One region of the Paenibacillus glufosinatiresistens genome, then DNA from elsewhere that is predicted to be linked to it. Evidence: riboswitches for the same ligand, from Rfam matches in the RefSeq annotation. Region 1 holds a riboswitch; the other holds the start of a gene.

Evidence for each region. Region 1 has a riboswitch for cyclic di-GMP ahead of RBI05_RS12210 (polysaccharide lyase family protein). Riboswitches for the same ligand answer to the same signal wherever they lie in the genome.
Region 2: linked by a shared signal. The riboswitch ahead of RBI05_RS06820 (anti-repressor SinI family protein) and the one ahead of RBI05_RS12210 (polysaccharide lyase family protein) in region 1 are both predicted to bind cyclic di-GMP.

Annotation. Positions count from the first base shown of each region.
Region 1 covers NZ_JAVFHT010000010.1:60,859-68,563, reverse strand. The annotation lists gene RBI05_RS12240 (hypothetical protein) at 1-1,648, shown strand, start outside; gene RBI05_RS12235 (hypothetical protein) at 2,344-2,469, shown strand; gene RBI05_RS12230 (VOC family protein) at 2,987-3,415, shown strand; gene RBI05_RS12225 (VOC family protein) at 3,419-4,336, shown strand; gene RBI05_RS12220 (cold-shock protein) at 4,539-4,739, shown strand; gene RBI05_RS12215 (cold-shock protein) at 4,819-5,031, shown strand; cyclic di-GMP riboswitch class I at 5,421-5,535, shown strand; gene RBI05_RS12210 (polysaccharide lyase family protein) at 5,735-7,705, shown strand, end outside.
Region 2 covers NZ_JAVFHT010000004.1:58,330-66,034, reverse strand. The annotation lists gene RBI05_RS06850 (MDR family MFS transporter) at 1-1,029, shown strand, start outside; gene RBI05_RS06845 (PadR family transcriptional regulator) at 1,036-1,602, shown strand; gene RBI05_RS06840 (hypothetical protein) at 1,679-1,894, shown strand; gene RBI05_RS06835 (aldo/keto reductase) at 2,015-2,998, shown strand; gene RBI05_RS06830 (helix-turn-helix domain-containing protein) at 3,141-3,485, shown strand; gene RBI05_RS06825 (YnfA family protein) at 3,599-3,919, opposite strand; gene RBI05_RS06820 (anti-repressor SinI family protein) at 4,056-4,208, opposite strand; cyclic di-GMP riboswitch class I at 4,236-4,321, opposite strand; gene RBI05_RS06815 (2-oxoglutarate dehydrogenase E1 component) at 4,877-7,705, shown strand, end outside.

The DNA.
Region 1 (7,705 bases):
GGGGCATGCTCGGCCGAGTTATTTTCTCTATATGAATGAATTTATTAATTCTATCGGAGGCACGATGGTTGAGGTAAGTAATTTTAACGGCCTTGCTGGATTTACAACGGACAAAGATGCTTATCGAGGGTACACTATTTATCAGATGACGCCCTTTCCGGCGTTTCTAAGGGCAACAGCTGTTACAAACTACACGTTGAACGGAAAGAAGACACCGGGCTTTAAAATCTCTTATCAGGCTTATGGATATACTGGCAGATACGTGACAGTGAAAGTGGGGACCAAAAAGTCTACGGATGATATGACTCTGGATCCGACCAATTGCGAGCAGGTAGTAGTTGGTGGTGCTCAATGGGTACAACCTTCTGGTTTTGGGGTCATCCAAGGAAAATGGAATCCTGGAAAAAACTCGAAGTTTACTGGCGAAGTATTTGTGTCCAATGAACAAATTCTGCGGATGGCCGGTACCACTAAACAAAAGGTTACTCTTTCGCTTGATGATGGGTATGGCCGAATGGACTATTTGGAGTTCGATATTTCAAAGTTGGTCACGGCGACAACAACGCCTTCTCCGACACCAAGTTCTACACCAATACCGACCGCCACACAGACCCCAGCCAAAAAGATTGTTACTCCTCCAATTCATTTCAAAAACATTGGAGAGTATGATGCTACTGCCTACTGGACGGCAATTAAAGATGTAAACTTCTCGCATTACACCCTCAAATGCAGTCCTAAATATAATACAAATTACACTGGCACGCTGGCGTCTTCACAGTTAACCGGATTCTCTTCGGAAACAAAGTATACCTGCAAGCTTGAGGCGTTTGATCAAAACGGAAACAGTGGGGGAGTAACAATAGGCTCATTTACAACCTTAGAAATAAAAGGGCCGACTAATTCAACCTATTGGAAAGATAGGGGGATTATTCGAGAGGTTGGAGAGCTTAAGCAAAGTAATGGGTCTATTCCAACTGGTGCGATGGACCTTTCTAAATATACTAGCAGCCAAGTAAAAGCTAATGCAAACAAGTATAGTCCTTACTTTGGTGAAAAAATTGGAGTGTGGGCCATACCCGATACGAGGCAGCTCACGTATTACTGGAATTTTAGATACACGCGATCGGTTTACGATTCTTGCCTAAAGACCAAGTATAATAGCATGACGGGGAGAAATGAGTGTAATGGTGGCTATCGAAGCGTGACGGATACGGCTACGGATTCTTGCACCATTGATTACGCCGCAGTGGGGCCGAATGGGTGGGATGACATTTCTGAAAATCCTTTGGGCCGAACACTTCGAGCTGTAGCAGGTTGGAACAATGCAAACATATTGCTCAAGGTCACAAAGGTCTCTACCAAGGTTTGTCGTGGTAGCGACAGCCGCAATCCGAATCCAATTCGGTTTATTTACTACGTCCCGGCCATGTACGAAAGTTCTGCGCAGGCTATGACGCTTGATAGAGGATATAGCGCAGTATACAACAAAATCCTGGAGGAGTATCAAGGCCTGAAAATCACACTATGGAGTGAAGTCTATACACTTTCCGCTAAGAACGGACGAACGCTTAGCAGTGCAAATGGGAAAGCTTTCATTCAATTCAAGCAGATGTGGTCGAAGTATTCTGCGATGGGTGTCGGGAACTAAGTGGACACAAGTCAAACGAGAGTGTAACAAAGAGCTGCTCATGGATCGAATATATCCATCGGCGGCTCTGCTTGTTTATATTTAAGGAATTTCGCAATTCGTTAACTCCATTCAGCAGTTTGTTGGATCAATCTATGAGTGGAATGGAGAAAGGATGCTCCCTTCTTGTCCAGTAATGGCTCTAGTAACATTAAATCTAAGCGAAGGCTTAAAGTAAAGGTATAAAAATTGCTAGGAGACAAGGAAGAGAAGAAACAGGACAAAGAATTTTACGAAAAGTATTTCGTTGTCAGGAAATTACTCGCTCCTAAGCAACGACAGGACTATGCAGGGTCTCTTCCACTAAAAATTTAAATTTTATACATCATGTTCGGTTATAGAGTGTTGTGGAATGTCGTTGGAATGTTTTCGGCTTGGCATGAGAATTCTATGTTTTTACATGTTGCTGAACTGAGGATACATCATAGTTACTTGACGGCGGCTGAAGTTGGACTGGAAAGATGTTGTAGTTTGAGCAGCTGATGGAATAAAGCAAGGAGAGAGGGACGGAGGATGGAAATGCGGGAAAAGGTAGAAAGATAAAAGGAAATCTGAAAATTTTACACTGGTTATAAGTGCCCTTTTAATTGTTAAAGAAGATGTCCAAAAGATTGAAGTCGTAAGTATTCCAAAACAGACTGTTGGAGGTAGTGTCTATGAGCAATAATGATCCGCAAAATCAAGAACAAAAACCACCATCATCACCCCCACCTAGAATTTTAAAAGAAGGGGTGACTTACGGAAGCAAAGATAATGATAAAGATAGCAAAAAACGTCCTTAGTAATTACGGAATTTATTCAACTGTAGCCGGAAAGTTGTGGCCTTAAATAATCCTGCCTCGGCTCCATATGGAGTATCAGTGAAAGACACCTTTAGGGGTGTCTTTTTTATGTTATCGTACTCTATTGTAATTAGTAATATATTTAAGAACAAAGGCACAGTTCAGAAATGTTACTTCTTATTTTCTTTTTAATACGATGTTCTACCTCTAGAAGCACTGCTACTTCGTATCTAAAAGTTGTAGATAAGGATTTTTCAGGAAAAAAGTGAGGAGTCATAGCGATAAATCCTTATGATAAAAAATCAAAACCCTTTAAAATTTTTGTGGATAGTAGAATCACTTGGAATTTAATACGGCTTATAATACAAAGATTCAGCTGATAAGTTATCCAGATAATAAAGGCAATAAAAAAAGTCAAAAAAGAGCTCATACGTTCGCAAAAAAACATATATTTCCTCCAATCTTTGTGTATAATGAAGCTGAAAGCCCATTTGTACTGCGAAGGGGATGAAGAATGATGTCAATCCGTTTGAACCCGTATTTTGTTTTTAACGGAAATACCCGAGAGGCGTTGGATTTCTATGCGAAAGCGCTGCGCGGGAATGTAGTGGGGATCATGACGTTCGGGGATATGCCGGAGAATCCGAGTCATCCGCTAACCGATGAAATGAAGAACCTTGTGATGCATGCGCAGCTGAAGGTCGGGGATACGGACCTTATGTTCTCGGATACTTTTCCGGGGACGGCGCACCAGGCGGAGGGGGATACGGTTCAGATTGCCATTCATCCCTCGGAAGAAGCGGAGGCGTGGGAGATCTTCAATGCGCTGGCGGACGGCGGTCAGGTTGTCATGCCCCTTCAGAAGACGGATTGGAGCCCCTTGTACGGAATTGTGAAGGACAGGTTCGGCGTTACGTTTCAAGTGAATGTTCCCGGGGAGGAATGATCCTTGGCCAACGTGAATCCAAAGATCGTGCCGCACTTGTGGTATGACAGAGAAGCGGTGGAGGCCGCTCAATTCTACGCTTCGGTATTCCCGGAATCCAGAGTCACGAAGGTGACAACCCTTTCGGGCACGCCTTCGGGCGACTGCGATCAAGTCTCCTTTGAAATCTGGGGACAGGAGTTCATGGCCATCAGCGGGGGACCTCATTTCCGGTTCAACCCGTCGGTGTCCTTCTTCGTGAACTTTGATCCTTCGCGCGACAAGAACGCCGCCCGGAAGCTGGATGAGGTCTGGGACCGGTTATCCGAGGGCGGACAAGCCCTCATGCCGCTGGGCAAGTATCCGTTCAGCGAGCGGTACGGCTGGATTCAGGACAAGTACGGCTTGTCCTGGCAGCTGATTCTGACGAATCCGGAAGGCGAGGAGCGGCCGGCTATTTTGCCTGCTCTAACGTTTGTAGGAGAGGTATGCGGCAGGGCGGAAGAGGCCATGTCTCTCTATGTTTCGGTATTCGGCAATTCGCGGCAGGGAATGCTTGTCCGCTATCCGGAAGGCTCGGGACCCGATCGGGCGGGGACGATCCTGTTCTCCGACTTCAGGCTGGAGAATCTGTGGTTCACCGCCATGGACAGCGCGCATGATCATCGGTTCCAGTTCGATGGAGGCGTCTCTTTTATGGTGAAATGCCATACGCAAGAAGAGATCGATCATTATTGGGAGAGGCTGTCTGCGGTTCCCGAAGCCGAACAGTGCGGCTGGCTGACCGACCAGTTCGGCGTATCGTGGCAGATTGTTCCGGCCGATATAGGCGAGCTGCTGGAGAAGGGGACGCCGGAGCAAGCGGCGCGTGTAACGAAGGCTTTTATGAACATGAAGAAATTCGACCTGGCGGCCTTGCAACAGGCTTATAGGGGCGAATGAGCGGTATCTGACGACTCTGTAAATAAAAATAAAAGGGGAGTTGTCAATGCTCCCCAGATGTGTTATAGTTAGTTTATTGAAATTTCGACCTGAACTCACATATTGTAGAGGGTTATGATTTTGATTTTATAACCTTGTACAATATGTGATTTTTTTTAGGAATTTTAAGATCATGTAAATAATATCGTGGAGGTAATGAATAATGGAAACAGGAACAGTAAAGTGGTTTAACGCAGACAAGGGCTTTGGCTTTATCGAGGTAGAAGGCGGAAATGACGTATTCGTACATTTCAGCGCTATCGTTGGTGACGGATTCAAATCGCTGGACGAAGGACAGCGCGTTGAATTCAACGTGGTTCAAGGCAACCGCGGCCCGCAGGCCGAGAATGTTGTTAAACTGTAAATAGCTGACCGAGAGCCCCAATCCTAGCATTGGGGCTTTTTTTTCGCTCCTGATTCCACCAGAGAAAGAAGGATGCTGCATGTACTATTCACGGAAAAGATTGATGGCGGATCTTCCAGAAGAGATGACGGCCATATGGTCCTGCACCAATGAAGAGTGCAACGGATGGATGAGAGACAATTTCGTTTTTTCGATTCAGCCGGTCTGCGGCCAATGTCAGGCTCTCATGGAGAAGAGTGAAAAGATGCTGCCTGTCGTAACGAACACCAGTCCTAATCAGGTTAAACGCTGATTAAAGGATGCGGAGAGCGCCTTAACCCTGTAAGCCGAGCATCGCCTGCGTGAACTTCCCGCGGACGGTGACTCGGCTTTTTTGCCGGCAGGCTGTGAGTCTTATGGCCCAAGCGTACCGAAGGCGGCTGACAACTGCCTATATGAATCGTCACAATCCTTTCAGAAATGCGAAAGATAGGGGCTGTCCGAGTCTAAATCGAAACTCCCGGAAGACCGATATACAAGAGTAGAAACGCTTGCTGGATAGCTTGCTGAACGTGCCCGATTCGCATTGAAATTCTCCCCTGTCCGAACCCTTTTTCCTGCCGTTCTTCCGGTACGCGGCAAGCCGCCGCAGCGATTCCTCGCAAGATGCCGTCCGTCGTCCTTTATTTGCTTCACCCTATATTGTGACAAAGGCAAACCTGCCGAAAGGCAGGGACGCAAAGCCATAGGGCCTTCTTCGCTCTGCTAAGCTCCGCTTGAAGGGACGCAGGACGAAGGTGGCAGCCGCGCTGCCGGAAAAAGAGTGATTTCTGCCTGAAATCAAATCGGTTCCAATCAAGCAGACTCACTTGGGGGAAGAGCTTTTTGAACGTATGCCGCCGATTTAGACCCGCCGTTTGATAAAAGTAATTCCTCCTCCGCCCATTCGGGCGCCGCTGACCTATCCCAAGGCAGCGGCGGCGATCAGGGAACTATTTTAACGGAGGAGAAATACCATGACTTCATGGAACAGACCTGATGGCAACACCCGCAATATCTGCAATGACCGCCAAGAAGCTTCAACTCCTGTCCCCGCCCGGCGCAGCCGGCCGCGCAGCAAGCTGCTGTCCAGAGCAGGTTCCGCCCTCGCGGCGCTCGCCCTGATTCTCGGCGGACCGGCCCTCTCCATGGGACCTGTATATGCCGAGCAGCAGCCCGCAAGCGCTTCAACCGCCGCCGGCATCACAATCACGCCATCGGCTTCTCCGGCGCTTAAGGCTGCCGTCACGCAAGCAGTGTATGCTCCGCAGGCTGGTGCCGCCGCTCTTGCCGCCGCTGCTCCGCAGGGCAAGCTCTGGGAGATCGGCAAGCATGACGGAAGCTCCGCCGAATTTGCCGACTTCAAGCCGATGACGGCGGTCTACTCCACCTATGCCTCCGACCCGGCTGCGCCGGACTGGAAAGCTTTTCCCAAAGGAATGAAGGCCAGCGTCAACAAGACGCTCTCCATCGGCTACAAGCTGGATGCGCTGCCGGCGTATGGCGCGGAGCTGGATGTGCACATTCTGAATGCCTATATGTCGGTTCCCCAGATGGCCGTGTACTCCAACGGAAGATTGGCGGGCATGCTGCAGATTGCCGGGACCTCGGGCAGCGGCGGCGCCAATCCTTACCGCGATGAATACCGGCTGTATATTCCGGTGGAGCTGCTGAAGAGCGGGAGCAACGAGCTCAAGCTGGAGGTCTATGCCGGCTCCTATGCCGGCACATCCGGTGACGCCTATCTCTGGTACGAGTGGGACGAGCTGTCGCTGACCGCTCTGGAGGCCCCGGCCGCCGAGCCGATTCATGGCCGGTATGTCCACCTCGGAACCGCGATTACGAACGGGTTTGCTATGAACGACAACGTGACCCGGCTGCTGCCGGATCTGACCGAATGGCTCGGTTCCGCCTACAGCGGCAATATGATGCGGGTCCCTGCCTGGTCCGATACGCGCAACCAGTGGCAGGACGGCCTCGGAGCGTATTTGCAGACGCTAAAGGACCTGAATCTCCAGCCGGTGGTGGGCATGATCGGCTCCAACTATATGGGCAGCACCGAGATGCTTGCCGGACATGTGTCCGAGGAGATCAAGACGTATATCCGCCAGTTCATGGCCTCCTACGGTTCGTCTTTCGCTTACCTGGAGCTGGATAACGAGCCGGGCGTATTCAATCACAACCAAGCATCCCTGGTGGAACTGGCGCAATTCCTCCAATCCCAGAAGGCCGCTTATCCCCAGTTAAAAATCGTTGCCCCCGGCTGGGCCTACTGGCCCTCCAAAGGCACTCCCTACGGCTGGGAGCGCGATCCCGCCCAGCGGAGACCGATTGAAGCCCTGTCCGATCTGACGAACGGCCACAGCTACGGGCTGTCCGGCCTTACGCAGGGCCGGGGCGGCTCCCTGAACGAGAACCTGTTGTCCTACAACGGGGGCACCGAGGAAGGTCTGCCCAAGGAAATGATGATGACGGAGACGGGCGCCAACGATCTGCATGCCGACAACAGCAAGTTCGGCGCTACCGCTTACAAATACGCCGCGGCATTCGACCGGGAGCTGCGCGCCGACATCGGCTATGCCGACCATATGATGCAGCACACCGCCTTCGATACGGCCAATCCGAACTATGCGCTCTTTGCCCAGCCTGCCAACTGGAGCACCCACCGCGCTGCGGATACGGCGGCCTGGTCGGCGAATGCGGCTGAGGGCGGGGAGACGCGGCTGCGAACCTTCCGCAGGCTGGCGGCTGCCTATGCGACGCACGGATCGCCCCTGGCCTACTCCTTCCTGAGCGGCGATGAATCAGCCGGGCGCAAAATCTATGTCCGCGCTGTAGACACCCGGGCCCTGGGCGCTTCAAACATCGGCGCTTCGGCGGACAAGCGGATTGTCAGCATCGTCAATTTCGAGCCGGCCGGGACCCCGGCACGGCGGGTTGCGGTCCGG
Region 2 (7,705 bases), on a different contig from region 1:
ATCAACCTGCCGCTGGGAGTCGTGGCCTTTTTCCTGATTGTGGCCGCCTACAAGGAGTCGGTTATCCATTCCAAGCAGCGGATCGACTGGGGCGGCGCGTTCACGCTGGTCGGCGCGGTCATCTGCCTGATGTTCGGGCTGGAGCTCGGCGGCCAGACGGTCGGACACCATGAGTACGCCTGGAGTTCTCCGGAAATTCTCAGTCTGTTCGCCGGCTTCGCCATTCTGCTGATCGCCTTCCTGCTGATTGAGCGCAAGGCGGCCGAACCGGTCATCTCGTTCGACATGTTCCGCAACCGGCTGTTCGCCACGAGCGCCATCGCCGCTCTCTTCTATGGAGCGACCTTCATCGTAGCCACCGTCTACATTCCGATCTTCGTTCAGGGCGTATTCGGCGGCTCGGCGACCAACTCCGGCCTGATCCTGATGCCGATGATGATCGGTTCCGTTATCGGTTCGCAGACCGGCGGGATTCTGACGTCCCGCACCAGCTTCCGCAACATCATGCTGATCTCCGCCGTCTGCTTCGTGGCGGGCGTCGCTACCCTGACGCAGCTCGACCCGGATATTTCGCGGCTGCTGGTCAACGTCTTCATGGCTCTGCTGGGCTTCGGCGTCGGCTTCTCCTTCTCCGTTCTGAACATGTCGGCAGTCCATCATTTCGACATCCGGCAGCGGGGATCGGCCACTTCGACCAGCACCTTCACGCGGTCGCTCGGCATGACGCTCGGCATTACCATCTTCGGCATTATCCAGCGCAACAGCTTCAGCAGCCAGCTTAAGGACGCCTTCGGCGGCGCCGATACGTCTTCCTTCGGCGATACGCGCTCGGCCCTGACGCCCGAAGCCCGGGCCAAGATTCCGGCAGCGGTGCTGGAGAAGATCACGTCGTCGCTCTCCACTTCCATCGCCCATACCTTCATGTGGGCGCTCATTCCGGCTGTAGCTGCACTCGTCTTCGTGCTGCTCATGCCCGGCGACCGGCTCAAGATTCCCGCCAAAACCGAGCCTTCTCGGTCCAGGGGCTGATCCGCCATGTCGATGAAGCTGGCGATTCTCGGTCTGCTCCTGGAGAAGAACATGCATCCTTACGAGATCGTCATGGTCATGAGAGACCGTTCGATGGACCGGATTATGAAGCTGCAGATGGGCTCGCTGTATTACGCCGTCGACAATCTGGCCAAGGACGGCTACATCGAGGCGCTGGAGACGATCCGCAGCAGCGACCGGCCGGACAAGACCGTCTATTCGATCACGGAGACGGGCAGGGCGCTGTTCGAGCAGCTCCTCACCCAGCAGCTTCGCCGGCAGGAGCTGGTTCTGCATCCCATGTATCCGGCCATCGTATTCTCCCGGCACATCGCTCCCGAGAAGATCGCTTCGCTGCTCGAGGAGCGAATCCGCGAGACCGAGCATGAGGTCAACCTTGCCTATCAGGTCTATGAAGAGCATGTCCGGACGGTCCCCCGTTCGGCGCTGCACCTGATGTACGGCCGCTATGAACATATGAAGACCGAACTGGAGTGGCTCAGACGGCTGCATCAGGACGCCCGGGAAGGACGCCTGAACGAGATCGGACAGCCGCTCGGCCCTGAACTCTAGCGTACAGCCGGTGTTTCATTTCCTCCTGCCCGGGGTATTAAGGGTCATCTTCCCAAATGGAAAGCGAGGACTTGACATGACGGAACCGAAGCCCCGCCGGACCGGACACCTCCGGGATCACCCCGAGCAGTACCCGACCGAGAGCGAGAGCCTGTTCGACCGGTTCGAGAGCGAACAGAACGTCGATCCGCTTCCGGTAGAGGATCTGACGCTCGAGCAGCAGGAGGAGAAGGACAAGGAGAGCACCAAGCAGCGGTCGTCGAGCGACCGCAATTACCATACCGGATTCTAGGCGGCCCGGCCGCTTGGAGCCGGCGCAGCACACGAACGGAACCTATCCGCAGGGCCAAGGGCCCGTCGGGTAGGTTTTTTGTCGAAATAACAGGGTCGGAACGATAAGGGGGAGCTGTCTATGTCAACATTGCCTTTGAACTGGAACAACCGGCTTGGAATCGCCGTAAGCCCCATCGTGCTTGGGACGATGGGGCTCGGCGGAGAGTGGGACCGGGAACCGGCAACAGCCGAGCAGATCAAGCAGGGGCACGAAGCGGTCGAGGCCGCGCTGTCCATCGGCGTCAACATGATCGACAGTGCGGATATCTATACCCGCGGCAAAGCGGAATCCATTCTGGGCACGGTCCTGCGGGAGCGGCCGGAGCTGCGCGAACGGCTGATTCTGCAATCCAAATGCGGCATCCGGCTGATGGAGCCGGGCGATCTGTCCAATACCTTCGATCTATCCAGATCCCATATTCTCTCCAGCGTAGACGGCATCCTGTCGCGCCTGGGCACCGAGTATCTCGATATTCTCCTGCTTCACCGGCCGGACCCGCTGATGGACCCTGAAGAGGTCGGCGAGGCGCTGCGGGAGCTGAAGGCTTCGGGCAGGGTCCGCCATTTCGGCGTATCCAATATGAGCGCCGCCCAGATCGGGCTGCTCCGCACAGGGACGGACGAGCCCTTCATCGTCAATCAGCTGCACCTCAGTCTCGGCAAGCTTGACTGGCTGGACGCCGTAGTCAGCGTCAACCGCCCCGCCTGGACGGAACATGGAATGCCGGAGGGGACGATTGAATACTGCCGCGCGAACGGCATTCAGCTCCAAGCATGGGGACCGCTTGCCCAAGGGCGGTTCAGCGGACGTTCGCTGGAAGGCGAGCCGCCGCATGTCGCCGACACGGCGGCCATGGTCGCCCGGCTGGCCGAAGAGAAGGGAACGACCCGGGAAGCCATTGTCCTCGCATGGCTGATGACGCACCCGGCCGGCATTCAGGCTGTCATCGGAACGGTCAGCCCCCGCCGAATCGAGGCCTGCCGGGGCGCTGAAGAGATTGTTCTGACCCGCCGGGAGTGGTATGACCTCTATGTCAGCTCCCGCGGCCAGCGTCTTCCCTGACCGGCGAGGCTCGGCCCCTGGCGCCTGTTCCTCGCTAATTTTGGCTTTGAGGACAGATGCAAATTTGTTATACTGGATAGGATTAAAGAGCGTATGCCCTCACTCTTAATCCACTCACTAACAAGGAGGGGCTGAATCCGCCGTGCCAGACAACATCGGACAGAACATTCAGCAGCTTCGTCTGGAGAAGGGGCTTTCCCTTTCCGAGCTTGCCGGCAAAGCTGATGTCGCCAAATCGTACCTCAGCAATGTAGAACGCAATATTCAATCCAACCCCTCGATTCAATTTATCGAAAAAATCGCCGAGGCCCTGGATGTCTCCGTCCAAAGCCTTCTCTATGGAAACTTATCCGATTCGGAAGAGGAGCCGCTCGACGCCGACTGGTTCCGCCTGATTCAGGAAGCGATGTCATCGGGGGTCAGCAAGCGGGAGTTCAAGGAATTCCTGGATTATCAGAAATGGCGGCTGGAACAAAAAGACGAGTAGCCGCGTTCAGAGGCCGGGCCCGGCCGGGATGCCGATCAGCCATCGGAGCCGAATAATGCCGCCCTGCTGTTCTTAATTGAGAACAGCAGGGCGGCATTATTCGTTCGCCCCGGTCAGCCCCGGGGCGCCCACAGCATGACCGATACTCCGATGAGGCAGATGGCTGCCCCGACCCCGTCGTAGAAATCGGGGGTTTTGCGGTCAACGAGCCAGCCCCACAGCACGGCCAGCACAATGAAGACCCCGCCGTAGGCGGCATAGACCCGTCCGAAGGAAGGGAACGACTGGAGCGTCGGAATTACTCCGTACAGGACAAGAATCAAGCCCCCGGCCGCCCCCATCCAGAGCGGTCTGCCTTCCCGCAGCCACAGCCACACCAGGTAGCCCCCGCCGATTTCGGCCAGTCCGGCCAGCACGAACAATACGATAGTCACGTCTCTTCTCCCTCCCTGACAGCGATTGCCACGTTTCGCTGACCCGGTCATCCGGGTAATGGTTCACAGATGAAATAAAAAAAGCCCGGCGCCGCGCCGCCAGGCTCTGCTGCTGCCAGATGCAGAATTACGCATTCTACATGGCCTTCAATGTTCTATCATTGAAAAAACGACGAATTTCCTCGGCGCGAATGCCCTGTTTCTTGGCTTTCAGAAGCAGGTGTACCCATTCCATGTCGAGATCTGCCGCCTGAGTTTCCACTACGTTCCCCTGGTTGGACTTGTCCAAAAAATCTCCTCCTAAGATTTCATGTCCCCAGGCAGTCCGGCTGTCGTAGCATGGTTCGCCTTAGACCCGCGACTTTGTGTCCCTGCCTTTCGGCAAGTTTACCCTTTACTGGACCCTTTAAGTTCAAGGATCTGCTTAGATCTCGAAAACTGTCTATCACTAACATTGTACAAGATAATGGCCTGAATGTGTGTCGTATTTTGGAGGTTAAGATTGCGCGGAGAGAAAAAACTTCATACCGACCAAAAACCCAGTTATGTAGATTCTTAGCAAGTAGTATATAGGTACTATAAACAAAAAATAACCTGAACTCAAGTGTTTGAAACCCCTTCCTTCAAAAAAAGTGGGAAAGTAGTCGCATTTCGGTTCAGGTCTCCGCCTGTCATTCCCGCTCATTTCCTAAGCATTATGGCCTATAAGGCAGAACTATGCCGTTTTGCGAACGGATTGGCCGAAAGTTAGAATTGATTGTACTGGGGGAAAGTTGCATTATAGGATGTGGCAAGAACCTTCGTTTCAGAGAGGCAGTATGCCTCCGGCCGGCCCGGCGGTCTCGACCCCGTCAGCCGCCGCCTTAACCGAAGGCCAGCGATGCTTCGTCTGTACCAATGTAAACGCAACCACAGCTCCGGCGGAAGCTGGAGTCATCCGTTAAGGAGGATGTATTCATGGCAGCCCAAGAGCCCTACCGCGATTCGATCTGGAGCAATTATCATGGACCCAATCTGGGGTATATTCAGGAGAAATACGAACAGTATCTTCAGGACCCCGAGACCGTTGAGCCCCGCTACCGCGAGTTGTTCACTGTCTCCGGCCCGCCTCCTCTTGGCCCGCAAGCCGCCGGAGCGCCCGAACAGATGGTTGCCGGAGACACCGCCTGGCTGCTCAAAGCGGTCCGGGCCGCGAAGCTGATTGCCAACATCCGCATTTACGGCCATCTGGCCGCCGATATTGATCCGCTGGAGCGTGAGACGCGCCATTCTCTGGCCAAAGCGATCGAGCCTTCTTCCTATGACCTTACCCGCGAGGATCTGCTCGCGCTGCCGGCTTCCCTGATCTGGGAGAACGCCCCGTCCGACGTCAAAACCGCCTGGGATGCCTACCACCGGATGCGGCAGGCCTATACGAAGACCATTGCCTATGAGTTCGGCCATGTTCACGACGAACAGGAGCTCCGCTGGCTGAACAGCCAGGCCGAGTCGCCGAGCTCGCCGGCGCCTCTGACCGCCGGCGAACGCAAGGAGCTGCTGAAGCGGCTGATCGAGGTCGAGCAGTTCGAGACTTTCCTGCACAAGACCTTCGTCGGCCAGAAGCGGTTCAGCCTGGAGGGCAACGACGTTCTGGTTCCAATGCTGGACGAGATTGTCCGGGCCGCCGCGCACGACGGCGCCGAGCACATTCTGATGGGCATGGCCCACCGGGGACGGCTGAATGTGCTGGCTCATATTCTGGGCAAGCCTTACGAAATCATTTTCTCCGAGTTCCACCACTCGCCGAACAAAGAGCTGTTCCCGTCGGAGGGCTCCATGGGCATCAATTACGGCTGGACCGGAGATGTCAAATACCACCTCGGCGCCGACCGCGCCGTCCGCGAAGGCGAGACGGTGCGTACGCGCCTGACGCTGGCCAATAACCCGAGCCATCTGGAATTCGTCAACCCGGTCGTGGAAGGCTTCGCCCGGGCGGCCCAGGAAGACCGCCGGACTCCGGGACTGCCTGTGCAGGATACGAACAAGTCGATGGCCGTGCTCATGCACGGCGACGCCGCCTTCCCGGGCGAGGGCATTGTCGCCGAGACGCTCAACATCAGCAAGCTTCAGGGTTATCAGAACGGCGGGACGATTCATATTATCGTCAATAACCGGATCGGCTTCACGACGGAGAGCGAGGATTCCCGCTCCACCCACTACGCAAGCGATCTGGCGAAGGGCTACGAAATTCCGGTCGTCCATGTCAATGCCGACGACCCGGAAGCCTGCATCGCCGCCGTCCGGCTGGCCAGCGCCTACCGCCACAAATTCAAGAAGGATTTCCTGATCGACCTTGTCGGCTACCGCCGTCACGGCCATAATGAAATGGACGATCCCGAGACGACCCAGCCGCTGGTCTACGGCCGGGTCAAGAGCCACCCGACGGTCTACCGTCTGTATGCCCAGCGGCTGGAACGCGAGCAGATCATTACCCGCGAGGACGCAGAGCGCTTCTGCTCCGAGAACGAGCGCGTGCTTCAGGAAGCCTTCGACCGGATGAAGGAAGGCAAGCACAAGAACGGCGAGACCAAGCCGTCCGTCACGCTTCCCGATCCGCAGGGAGCTTACCCGGTTACGGCGGTGCCGCTGACGCGGCTGCAGGAGATCAACCGCACGCTGCTGGATGTGCCGCCCGGCTTCAAGGTCTATCCGAAGCTCGCCCGCATTCTGCAGCGCCGCAAGGATCTGCTGAACGACGGCGAGAAGGTCGAGTGGGCGCTGGCCGAAGCACTGGCCTTCGCCACGATTCTCCAGGACGGCACGCCGATCCGCATCAGCGGGCAGGACGCCCAGCGCGGCACCTTTGCGCAGCGGCATCTGGTGCTTCATGACAGCGAGACGGGCGCGCTCTTCTCGCCGCTGCATCAGCTGAAGGATGCCGCCGCCTCTTTCGGCGTCTACAACAGCCCGCTGTCGGAGGCATCCGTTCTCGGCTATGAGTACGGGTACAATGTCTTCGCGCCGGAGACCTTCGTCATCTGGGAAGCGCAGTACGGAGACTTCGCGAATGCCGCGCAGGTGATCTTCGACCAGTTCATCTCGGCAGGCCGGGCCAAATGGACCCAGCGCAGCAATCTTGTCATCCTGCTTCCTCACGGATACGAGGGCCAGGGACCGGAGCACTCCAGCGGACGGCTGGAGCGGTATTTGCAGCTCTCGGCGGAAGAGAACTGGACGGTCGCCAACCTGACGAGCGCCTCCCAATACTTCCACCTGCTGCGCCGCCAGGCGTCGCTCTGCGGCAAGCCGGAAGCCCGGCCGCTCGTTATCATGACGCCCAAGAGCCTGCTCCGCAATCCGCGGAGCGCCTCGCCGGGATCGGAGCTTGCCTCCGGCGAATTCCAGCCGGTGCTGCCGGAACCGCTGCTGGGCAGTCAGCCCGCAAGCGTCAAGCGGCTCATCGTCTGCTCCGGCAAAATAGCGGTCGATCTCCAGACCGAGCTGGAGACGGCGCGCGAACAAGACTGGTCGGGCGTGCATATTCTCCGGCTGGAGCAGCTCTATCCGTTCCCGGAGAGCGAATTGGCCGCCCACCTCAGCACCTTCTCTTCGCTGAAAGAGATCGTCTGGGTCCAGGAAGAGCCGAAGAACATGGGCGGCTGGAGCTACGCCGAGCCCCGGCTGCGCGGCATCGCGCCGGAAGGAACCACCGTCTCGTATATCGGACGTCCGGAACGTTCCAGTCCGGCGAGCGGCTATGCCGACGTCCACACCTATGAACAGCGGCGGATCGTCACGGAAGCCCTG